Regions from separate parts of the Streptomyces sp. NPDC005648 genome, predicted to be linked through region 1. Evidence: riboswitches for the same ligand, from Rfam matches in the RefSeq annotation. Region 1 holds a riboswitch; the other holds the start of a gene.
The links. A riboswitch is a leader RNA that binds a small molecule or an ion and turns the genes downstream of it on or off. The one in region 1 is predicted to bind glycine.
Positions count from the first base shown of each region.

Region 2: linked by a shared signal. The riboswitch ahead of gcvT (glycine cleavage system aminomethyltransferase GcvT) and the one ahead of gcvP (aminomethyl-transferring glycine dehydrogenase) in region 1 are both predicted to bind glycine.

Region 1 is NZ_JBEXCS010000067.1:9,089-14,438, reverse strand. It holds gene ABZT17_RS31165 (TOBE domain-containing protein) at 1-221, shown strand, start outside; gene gcvP (aminomethyl-transferring glycine dehydrogenase) at 281-3,169, opposite strand; glycine riboswitch at 3,344-3,440, opposite strand; gene ABZT17_RS31155 (PRC-barrel domain-containing protein) at 3,562-3,939, shown strand; gene ABZT17_RS31150 (DNA polymerase IV) at 4,057-5,350, opposite strand, start outside.
Region 2 is NZ_JBEXCS010000138.1:12,277-17,626, forward strand. It holds gene ABZT17_RS42295 (enhanced serine sensitivity protein SseB) at 1-520, opposite strand, end outside; gene ABZT17_RS42300 (AAA family ATPase) at 566-1,261, opposite strand; glycine riboswitch at 1,444-1,542, shown strand; gene gcvT (glycine cleavage system aminomethyltransferase GcvT) at 1,688-2,806, shown strand; gene gcvH (glycine cleavage system protein GcvH) at 2,929-3,306, shown strand; gene glyA (serine hydroxymethyltransferase) at 3,323-4,603, shown strand; partial or broken gene ABZT17_RS42320 (L-serine ammonia-lyase) at 4,660-5,350, shown strand, end outside.

The sequences.
Region 1 (5,350 bases):
CCACTGCCCCGGTCGAGGGCCTCTCCATCCGCAACCAGATCCCCGGCACCGTCACCGACGTCTCCACCGGCGGCGCCATGGCCTCGGTCAAAGTGGCCGTGCAGGGAGGCGAGTTGACGTCCGCCATCACGAGAGACGCCGTTCAGGACCTCGGTCTGACCTCGGGCACACCGGTCGTCGCGTTGATCAAGTCGACGGAGGTCTCCCTCGCGACGGCATAGCCCGTCACGGCAAAGGCCCCGCCGAAGCGGGGCCCCGCACCTCAGCCGCTGCCTCGGCCTCAGTCCTCGTACGCGTCCAGCGGCGGGCACGAGCACACCAGGTTCCGGTCACCGTACGCCTGGTCGATCCGCCGTACCGGCGGCCAGTACTTGTCGGCGGCCGAGACCCCGGGCGGGAACACGGCCTCCTCACGCGAGTAGGCGTGTTCCCACTCCCCGCCCAGCGCGGCGGCGGTGTGCGGCGCGCCACGCAGCGGATTGTCGTCCGCGGGCCACTCGCCCGCGCCCACCTTCTCGATCTCCGCCCGAATGGCGATCATCGCCTCGCAGAACCGGTCCAGCTCGACGAGGTCCTCGGACTCGGTCGGCTCGATCATCAGCGTGCCGGCCACCGGGAACGACATCGTCGGCGCGTGGAACCCGTAGTCGATGAGCCGCTTGGCCACGTCGTCCACCGACACCCCGGTGGCCTTGGTGAGCGGCCGCAGATCGATGATGCACTCGTGCGCGACCAGCCCGCCGGGGCCGGTGTAGAGCACGGGGTAGTGCGGTTCGAGCCGCTTGGCGATGTAGTTGGCGGAGAGCACGGCCACCTGCGTGGCCCGCTTCAGCCCCTCACCGCCCATGAGCCGGACGTAGGCCCAGGAGATCGGCAGTATCCCGGCCGAGCCCCAGGGCGCGGCGGAGATCGGCCCGACCCCCGTCTCCGGCCCGGCGGCGGGCTGCAGCGGGTGGTTCGGGAGATACGGCGCCAGGTGCGCCCGTACCCCCACGGGACCGACGCCGGGACCGCCGCCGCCGTGCGGGATGCAGAAGGTCTTGTGCAGGTTCAGATGGGAGACGTCACCGCCGAAGTGCCCGGGCTTGGCCAGCCCGACCAGCGCGTTGAGGTTGGCGCCGTCGACGTAGACCTGGCCGCCCGCCTCGTGCACCTGGGCACAGATGTCGGCGACATGCTCCTCGAACACACCGTGCGTCGAGGGGTACGTGATCATCAGCACGGCCAGCTCGTCGCGGTACTGCTCGATCTTCGCCCGCAGGTCCTCGACGTCGATCTCGCCGTCCTCGGCGGTCTTCACGACGACGACCTTCATCCCGGCCATCACGGCGCTCGCGGCGTTCGTCCCGTGCGCGGACGACGGAATGAGGCAGACGGTCCGCTGCTCGTCCCCGTTGGCCCGGTGGTACCCGCGCACCGCGAGCAGACCGGCCAGCTCGCCCTGCGACCCGGCGTTGGGCTGCAGCGACACCTTGTCGTACCCGGTGACCTCGGCGAGCCGCTCCTCCAGCTCATGGATGAGCGTCAGATACCCCTGCGCCTGCTCGGCGGGCGCGAAGGGGTGCAGCTGCCCGAACTCGGGCCAGGTGACCGGCTCCATCTCGGTGGTCGCGTTGAGCTTCATCGTGCAGGAGCCCAGCGGGATCATGCCGCGGTCCAGCGCGTAGTCCCGGTCGGCCAGCCGCCGCAGGTACCGCAGCATCGCGGTCTCGGAGCGGTACTGGTGGAAGACGGGGTGGGCCAGGAACTCGTCGCTGCGCAGCAGCCCCTCAGGCAACGCCTGCGCGGCCGCGGCGTCCAGGGCGGCCACGTCCCCCTCCAGCCCGAACGCCGTCCATACGGCGGCCAGTTGGGCCCGCGTGGTGGTCTCGTCGCACGCGATCGAGACGTGGTCGGCGTCGACCAGGTGCAGATTGACCCCGTTGTCCCGTGCGGCGGCGACGACCTCGGCGGCGCGCCCGGCGACCCGCACGGTGAGCGTGTCGAACCAGGAACCGTGCACCACCTCGACGCCGCCGGCCCTCAGCCCTTCGGCCAGGATCGAGGCGTACCGGTGGGTGCGCCACGCGATCGTGCGCAGCCCCTCCGGCCCGTGGTAGACGGCGTACATGCCGGCCATGACGGCGAGCAGCACCTGAGCGGTACAGATGTTGCTGGTGGCCTTCTCCCGGCGGATGTGCTGCTCACGGGTCTGCAGCGCCAGCCGGTACGCCTTGTGCCCGTCCGCGTCGACGGACACCCCCACGAGCCGCCCGGGCAGGCTCCGCGCGAACTTCTCCTGTACGGCCATGTAGCCCGCGTGCGGCCCGCCGAAGCCCATCGGCACACCGAACCGCTGCGTCGTACCGACCGCGATGTCCGCCCCGAGCTCACCCGGCGACTTCAGCAGGGTCAGCGCGAGCAGGTCGGCGGCGACGGTGACCAGGGCGCCCAGCTCGTGCGCCTGGTCGATGACCGGCTTGATGTCGCGTACGGCACCGGAGGCGCCGGGGTACTGGATGAGCACGCCGTTGATCTCCCGTGCGGCGATCTCGGCCGGGATCCCGTCGCTCAGATCGGCGACGACGATCTCCACGCCGGTCGGCTCGGCGCGGGTCTCGATCACGGCGATGGTCTGCGGCAGCGCGTCCGCGTCGACGAGGAAGAGGCCCTTCTTGTTCTTCCCCATCCGCCGGGACAGCGCCACGGCCTCGGCGGCGGCGGTCCCCTCGTCGAGCAGCGAGGCACCGGAGGTGGGGAGCCCGGTGAGGTCGGCTACCACGGTCTGGAAGTTGAGGAGCGCTTCGAGCCGCCCCTGGGAGATCTCGGGCTGGTACGGCGTGTACGCCGTGTACCAGGCGGGATTCTCCATGACGTTGCGCAGGATGACGGGCGGGGTGAAGGTGCCGTAGTACCCGAGCCCGATCATGGACCCGAGCACCTGGTTCCGGTCGGCGAGCGAACGCAGCTCGGCGAGCACCTCGGCCTCGGTACGCGCGCCCGGCAGCTTCAGGACGTCATCGGCGTTCTTGATCACATCCGGCACCGCGGCGGCGGTGAGCTCGTCCAGCGAGCCGTACCCGACCTGCGCGAGCATCTTGGCGCGGGCTTCCTGGTCGGGCCCGATATGGCGCTGTTCGAAGCGAATACCCTGCTCGAGCTCGGCGAGCGGAATGCGGTGGGCGGTCATTGCGGAGGCCTCCTGGTCTGACGACCTTCGAGGGGCACCACGGCACGGGTACCCGAACGGCCTCCCCCTCTGTCATCTCGACCTGAGAGCTTCACCGGGTCGCCCAAGAGCTCCCGGCTTTCACCGTCGGTGAGAGCGGAAGCCGTCGACACCCGCCCTGCTTTCCAGAGTGACCTCGTCCGTGCGGTACGTGTGCCTGAGAGATTCCGGGGAGGATTTGCTCCTTCGGCGCCCCCGGAAGTTCTCCGGAGGACTCTCCCGCGCGGGGTCAGCAGCCGCTGCCAGCGTACCAGCGAGGTCGGCACCGGGGCGTTCGAGTGGCCACCTTGTCCAATGTGCTCTTTTGTAGTGCTTACGGATGAGTTGCGAGTGGCGAACCAGTGGAGGGCCCCGTGCAGACCGACATCGATCCGCGCAATCTGATCGGCCGCAAGGCGTTCGACCGCAACGGCACCAAGATCGGCACCATCGACGAGGTCTACCTCGACGACGCGACCGGCGTGCCGGAGTGGGCGGCCATACGCACCGGCCTCTTCTCCCGCGACGCCTTCGTCCCGCTGGAGCCCAGCGAGCTGATCGAGGGCACCCTCCACATCCCCTTCGACCGCTCCCTCATCAAGGACGCCCCCGACTTCGGGGTAGGCCGTCATCTCTCCCCCGAACAAGAACTCCAGCTCTACCACCACTACGGCCTGGACGTGGCCCCGCCTCCCCCCTTCCCCGACCGGGACTTCGGCAGGCTGGCGGGCACGGAGGACGCGGGGGCGTAGAACCGCTGGAACCTGCGTGGCTGCGTGCAGTCGTGATGCTCGGGCGGCACGGGTGGGCGCAGCGGCACCCCGCAAGCGCGGGCGAGCGGCACTCCCCCCCTCCAGCCCCAGCACCGCTCACCCCCGAACCTCGTCCACCGAGACCCCTGCTCCCCCCTCCACCAACGGCAACGGATCAGCCGGCTCCAGCTCAGGATCATCGACCGAGAACGTCCGCACCCGCCCCACCTCGGACCCCGGGGTCTCGAACCGCACCGTCACCCGTCCCAGACCGCTGCCCTGCACCCACCCGTGCCCGAACTCGGCATGCCGCACATCGTGCCCCGCCGACCACCGGCGCTCGACCACCACGACCCGCTCCTCCACCGCACCGCCCTGCTCCCCCTCGTCGTCCGCGAGCTCAGTCCCCTCCCCCGCCGCCTGCGCGAACAGGTCCTCCTGCGTGTAGTCGGCAAGCCCGCTCACCCCCACACCCAGCAACCGCACACCCCCCGTCGTGTCCACGCCCTCCAGCAGCCGAGCCGCGGCCTCCCGCACCACCGCCGGATCGTCGGTGGGCCCGCGCAGCGTCTCCGACCGGGTCAGCGTCGAGAAGTCGTACCGCCGCACCTTCAACACGATGGTCCGCCCCGACAGCCCGGCCCCCCGTAGCCGCCGCACACACCGGTCCGCCAGCCGCTGCACCTCCATCCCCACCCGCAGCCGGTCATGGATGTCCACGTCGTACGTGTCCTCGACGGAGACCGACTTGGCCTCCCGCTCGGCGACCACGGGCCGGTCGTCGTGGGCCAGCGCCATGGCGTGCAGGGCATGCCCGTGGGCCTTGCCCAGCAGCCGTACGAGCTCGTCCTCCCCGGCCTCGGCGATGTCGTCCACCGTGCTGATCCCGGCCCGCCGCAGATGGTCCCCCGTCGCCGGCCCCACCCCCGGCAGGGTCCGCACCGGCATCGGCCCCAGCATCGCCCGCTCGGTGCCGGGCTCGATCAGGACCAGCCCGTCCGGCTTGGCCTCCTCGGAGGCGATCTTCGCGAGCATCTTGGACGCGGCGAGCCCCACCGACCCGGTGAGCCCCGTGACGGCCCGTATGTCGGCCCGCAGCTTCTCCCCGACCAGTCGGGCCGAGGAGGCGTCCCAGGCCGCCTGACCGGCCTCCAGGTCCACGAACGCCTCATCCAGGCTGAGCGGCTCCACCAGCGGCGACAGCCCGTGCAGCAGCCCCATCACCTGCTCGCTGATCGCCCGGTAGAACCCGAAGCGCGGCACCAGATACGCGGCGTTCGGCGCCAGCCGCCGCGCCTGCGCCATCGGCATCGCGGACCGCACTCCGAAGACCCGCGCCTCGTACGAAGCCGTGGCCACCACCCCACGCGGCCCCAGCCCGCCCACGATCACGGCCTTCCCGCGCAGGCTC
Region 2 (5,350 bases), on a different contig from region 1:
CGGCGGCCAGGAAGTCGATCGGGTCGTCCTGCCAGTCCGGCTCGTAGAGCTTCACCCGGCCGCCGGAGGCGGGGCCGTCGAGCACCGTGCGGCCGACGCGGCAGAGCTCGGCGACCGCGGGGGGCGGGACGGGGACGCCGATCACGCCGTCCGGGTTGATGGCCAGGCCCACCTGCGGGGGCAGTCCGCGGGCGAACTCGACCGCCGGGGCGATCGTGTACGACATATGGCTGCCCACGACCTGGCGGAACTGCTCCTCGGAGCTGAAGACCGGGACATAGGCCTGGCCCTCGATCTCCATCGTGGGCAGGTCGAGGGGGCCGCTGTGCGGGCCGCCGCCGTTGGGCAGCGGGATCCAGAGGAAGCTGCGGCCCAGGACCTCGATGATCCTGCCGCCCGCGGCGGGAATGCCGAAGGAGGCCGACAGCACCTCCTCCAGCTCGTTGCCGGGCCATCCGCCGTGCGGATGGGGGTGTGCCTGCGTGGGAAAGTCCGCGGGAAGATCCGCCGGGAAGTCCATCTGTCTACGACCGCCTGCTGTGAACCACTGCTGTGGCAGGAAAGGCTAGCGGGTGGAGCCGACATCGGGTCGGTTCGTGAAGGCGATCCGGCGCAGCACGTCCGCCGCCGGACGGTCCAGCAGCAGCGCCGAGCCCACGCCCGGGGGCAGGTCGCCGCGTTCGACGGAGCGGATGAGGCGGGCCGCTGCCGAGCGGTGGCGCAGGAACGCGTAGCGGGAGACGCCCCGGCCGCGCTCGCGCTGGCCCTCCAGGGCCGTGCCCGGCGGGACGTCCAGGAGCAGCAGGTGCAGGGTGCCGCCCCGGCGGCGGGCCTCACGGGCCAGCCAGTCGCGGACCCAGGCCTGGGTACCGCAGTCGTGGACCACGACGCCCTCGCCGGAGCGCAGGGCGCGGCGCAGTCCGGCGAAGTGGGCCAGGCGGACCAGGGGGCGGTAGAGGGCGTACGGCAGGAAGCCGGGGGCCCGGGCGTCCCAGCGGTCGCGGGTGTCCTGGGAGTCGACACGGACGCCGTTGACCGCGCGGTTCATCAGGGTCGACTTCCCGCTGCCGGGCAGGCCCGTGACGACGACGAGGTCGCGGGGGCCGAAGAGCAGGGCGTGCGGACTGTGTCCGGAGCGGTCGCGCAGGTCGCGGACGACCGGTACCGGGCGCTCGCACCGCTCGCGGGCCGGGGCCGTGGGCTGCTTCGGCAGCGCCACGGCCGAGGTCGTGGCGTACGCCGTGGTCCTGTTCACCGTGATCGTCCTCCCTGCGGGGTCAGGAAAGGTTCTGCCCTGCTTGTGTAAAGAGAAGGTAATGCACGGTCTCTCGCGGTTCCGTTCGGTTCCGGCCACAGCCCCGTCACAAAGGGGAGGGGCGGAGGTGACCTGCCGCGGGCGGGGTCGGCGTGCAATGATGTGCGCGCAACTGCATACCGGCCGTTTGAATCCGCGCGGGAGAGTCCCCGCAGCAGAGTCTGCGGGGCGCCGAAGGAGCAAGTCCCTCCCTTGAATCTCTCAGGCCCCGTTACCGCGCGGGCGAGGCACATCTGAAAAGCGGACCACCGATCCGGTGGTCCCACCCAAGGTGCAAGCCATGGCTTCATGGCGAACCTCTCAGGTTCCGATGACAGATGGGGAGGAACGACCTCGCCCGTCATGCCTTTTGCCCTGGGAGACATCCGTCCGATGAGCAGTACAGATATCCGTCGTACCGCGCTCGACGCCCTGCATCGCTCGCTCGGCGCGACGATGACCGACTTCGCCGGCTGGGACATGCCGCTGCGCTACGGCTCCGAACGCGACGAGCACCTCGCCGTACGGACGAAGGCCGGGCTCTTCGACCTCTCGCACATGGGCGAGATCACCGTGACCGGCCCGCGGGCCTCCGCCCTGCTCGACCACGCCCTGGTCGGCAACATCTCGTCCGTCGGGGTCGGCCGCGCCCGCTACACCATGATCTGCCGGGCCGACGGCGGCATCCTCGACGACCTGATCGTCTACCGGCTCGCCGAGACCGAGTACATGGTGGTCGCCAACGCCTCCAACGCCCAGGTGGTGCTGGACGCGCTGGTGGAGCGGGCGTCCGGCTTCGACGCCGAGGTGCGCGACGACCGGGACGCCTACGCGCTGATCGCCGTCCAGGGCCCCGAGTCGCCCGGCATCCTCAAGTCGCTCTCCGACGCGGACCTCGACGGCCTCAAGTACTACGCCGGTCTGCCCGGGACGGTCGCCGGGATCCCGGCGCTCATCGCGCGCACCGGCTACACCGGCGAGGACGGCTTCGAGCTGTTCGTCGAGCCGGGGCACGCCGTCGAGCTGTGGCAGGCGCTGACCGAGGCCGGCGAGGGCGTCGGGCTCGTCCCCTGCGGGCTGTCCTGCCGGGACACGCTGCGTCTGGAGGCGGGCATGCCGCTGTACGGACATGAGCTCAGCACCTCGCTGACCCCCTTCGACGCCGGGCTCGGCCGGGTGGTGAAGTTCGAGAAGGAGGGCGACTTCGTGGGGCGCGAGGCGCTCGCCGAGGCCGCCTCGCGCGCCGAGCAGAACCCGCCGCGCGTCCTGGTCGGCCTGGTCGCCGAGGGGCGGCGGGTGCCGCGGGCCGGGTACCCGGTGGTCGCCGGGGGCGAGGTGATCGGCGAGGTGACGTCCGGCGCCCCCTCCCCCACGCTCGGGAAGCCGATCGCGATGGCCTACGTCGACGCGGCGCACTCGGCGCCGGGCACCTCGGGCGTGGGCGTGGACATCCGGGGCAGTCACGAGCCGTACGAGGTCGTGGCGCTGCCCTTCTACAAGCGGCGCAAGTGACACCGTCGTAGCCGACGTGCCATGCCCCGGGCAGTGAACTCGCGCACATCGTCCCTGCTCACCGGCGTGGTCAGCAGTCCCCCATTCATCAGCACTCCCCCGCGTACAGGAGAATTCAGGCCATGAGCAACCCCCAGCAGCTGCGCTACAGCAAGGAGCACGAGTGGCTGTCGGGCGCCGAGGACGGCGTCTCGACGGTCGGCATCACCGAGTTCGCGGCCAACGCGCTCGGCGACGTCGTCTACGCCCAGCTTCCCGAGGTGGGCTCCGCCGTGACCGCGGGCGAGACCTGCGGCGAGCTGGAGTCGACCAAGTCGGTCAGTGACCTGTACTCCCCCGTCACCGGTGAGGTCACCGAGATCAACGAGGACGTCGTCAACGACCCGTCCCTGGTCAACTCGGCTCCCTTCGAGGGCGGTTGGCTGTTCAGGGTCCGGGTCACCGAAGAGCCGTCCGACCTGCTCTCCGCCGACGAGTACACCGCCCAGAACGCCGGCTGAGGAGTCGTACCGCCTGATGTCCGTTCTCAACACCCCTCTGCATGAGCTCGACCCGGAGATCGCCGCCGCGGTCGACGCCGAGCTGGAGCGCCAGCAGTCCACCCTCGAGATGATCGCGTCCGAGAACTTCGCGCCGCTCGCGGTGATGGAGGCCCAGGGCTCGGTCCTGACCAACAAGTACGCCGAGGGCTACCCCGGCCGGCGCTACTACGGCGGCTGCGAGCACGTCGACGTGGCCGAGCAGATCGCCATCGACCGCCTCAAGGAGCTGTTCGGCGCGGAGTACGCCAACGTCCAGCCGCACTCGGGGGCCTCCGCCAACCAGGCCGCGCTGTTCGCGCTGGCCCAGCCCGGCGACACCATCCTGGGCCTGGACCTCGCCCACGGCGGCCATCTCACCCACGGGATGCGGCTGAACTTCTCCGGCAAGCAGTTCCATGTGGTCGCCTACCACGTCGACGAGGAGACCGGCCTGGTCGACATGGCCGAGCTGGAGAAGCTGGCCACCGAGCACCGGCCGAAGGTGATCATCGCCGGCTGGTCGGCGTACCCGCGGCAGCTGGACTTCGCCGAGTTCCGCCGGATCGCGGACGCGGTCGGCGCCCACCTGTGGGTCGACATGGCGCACTTCGCGGGTCTGGTCGCGGCCGGGCTGCACCCCAACCCGGTCGAGTACGCCGATGTCGTCACGTCCACCACGCACAAGACGCTCGGCGGCCCGCGCGGCGGGATCATCCTCGCCCGGCAGGAGTTCGCGAAGAAGCTGAACTCGTCCGTCTTCCCGGGCTTCCAGGGCGGTCCGCTGGAGCATGTGATCGCGGCGAAGGCGGTGTCCTTCAAGGTCGCGGCGGGCGAGGAGTTCAAGGAGCGCCAGCGGCGTACGGTGGACGGTGCGCGCATCCTCGCCGAGCGGCTGACGGCCGCCGACGCCCGCGAGGCCGGGGTGAACGTCCTGTCCGGCGGCACGGACGTGCACCTGATCCTCGTCGACCTGCGCGCGTCCGAGCTGGACGGACAGCAGGCCGAGGACCGTCTCCACGAGGTCGGCATCACGGTCAACCGCAACGCCGTCCCCAACGACCCGCGCCCGCCGATGGTGACCTCGGGTCTGCGGATCGGTACGCCGGCCCTGGCGACCCGCGGCTTCACGGCCGAGGACTTCACCGAGGTCGCGGACGTCATCGCCGAGACGCTGAAGGCGCCCTCTCCCTTCGGGAAGGACGACGCGGAGGCGCTGAAGGCCCGGGTGAAGGCGCTTGCCGACAAGCACCCGCTGTACCCCGGTCTGAACAAGTAGTTCCCCGGTGGGGGCACCCGACGACGTGTGCCCCCGCCCTTCTCGGAGGAGTTCCCGTGGCCATCTCGGTCTTCGACCTGTTCTCGATCGGCATCGGCCCGTCGAGCTCCCACACGGTGGGACCGATGCGCGCGGCCCGCATGTTCGCCCGCCGTCTGCGCAACGAGGAGCTGCTGGGCTCCGTCGCGTCCGTGCGTTGCGAGCTCTACGGCTCCCTGGGCGCGACCGGCCACGGCCACGGCACCCCCAAGGCGGTGCTGCTCGGCCTGGAGGGCGCCTCGCCGCGGACCGTGGACGTCGAGACGGCGGACGACGGGGTGGAGCGGATCAGGGAGTCCGGCCGTATCCGGCTGCTCGGGACGCACGAGATCCCGTTCTCCTTCGACGACGACCTGAAGCTGCACCGCCGCAAGGCCCTCCCGTACCACGCCAACGGCATGACGCTCTGGGCCTACGACGCCTCGGGCGCCGAGCTGCTGTCGAAGACGTACTACTCGGTGGGCGGCGGGTTCGTCGTCGACGAGGACGCGGTGGGCGCGGACCGGATCAAACTCGACGACACCGTGCTGAAGTATCCTTTCCGCACCGGTGACGAGCTGTTGCGTCTGACCAGCGAGACCGGGCTGTCGATCTCCTCGCTGATGCTGGAGAACGAGCGGGCCTGGCGCACCGAGGACGAGATCAGGGCAGGCCTGCTGGAGATCTGGCGGGTCATGCAGGCCTGTGTGTCCCGGGGCATGTCCCGCG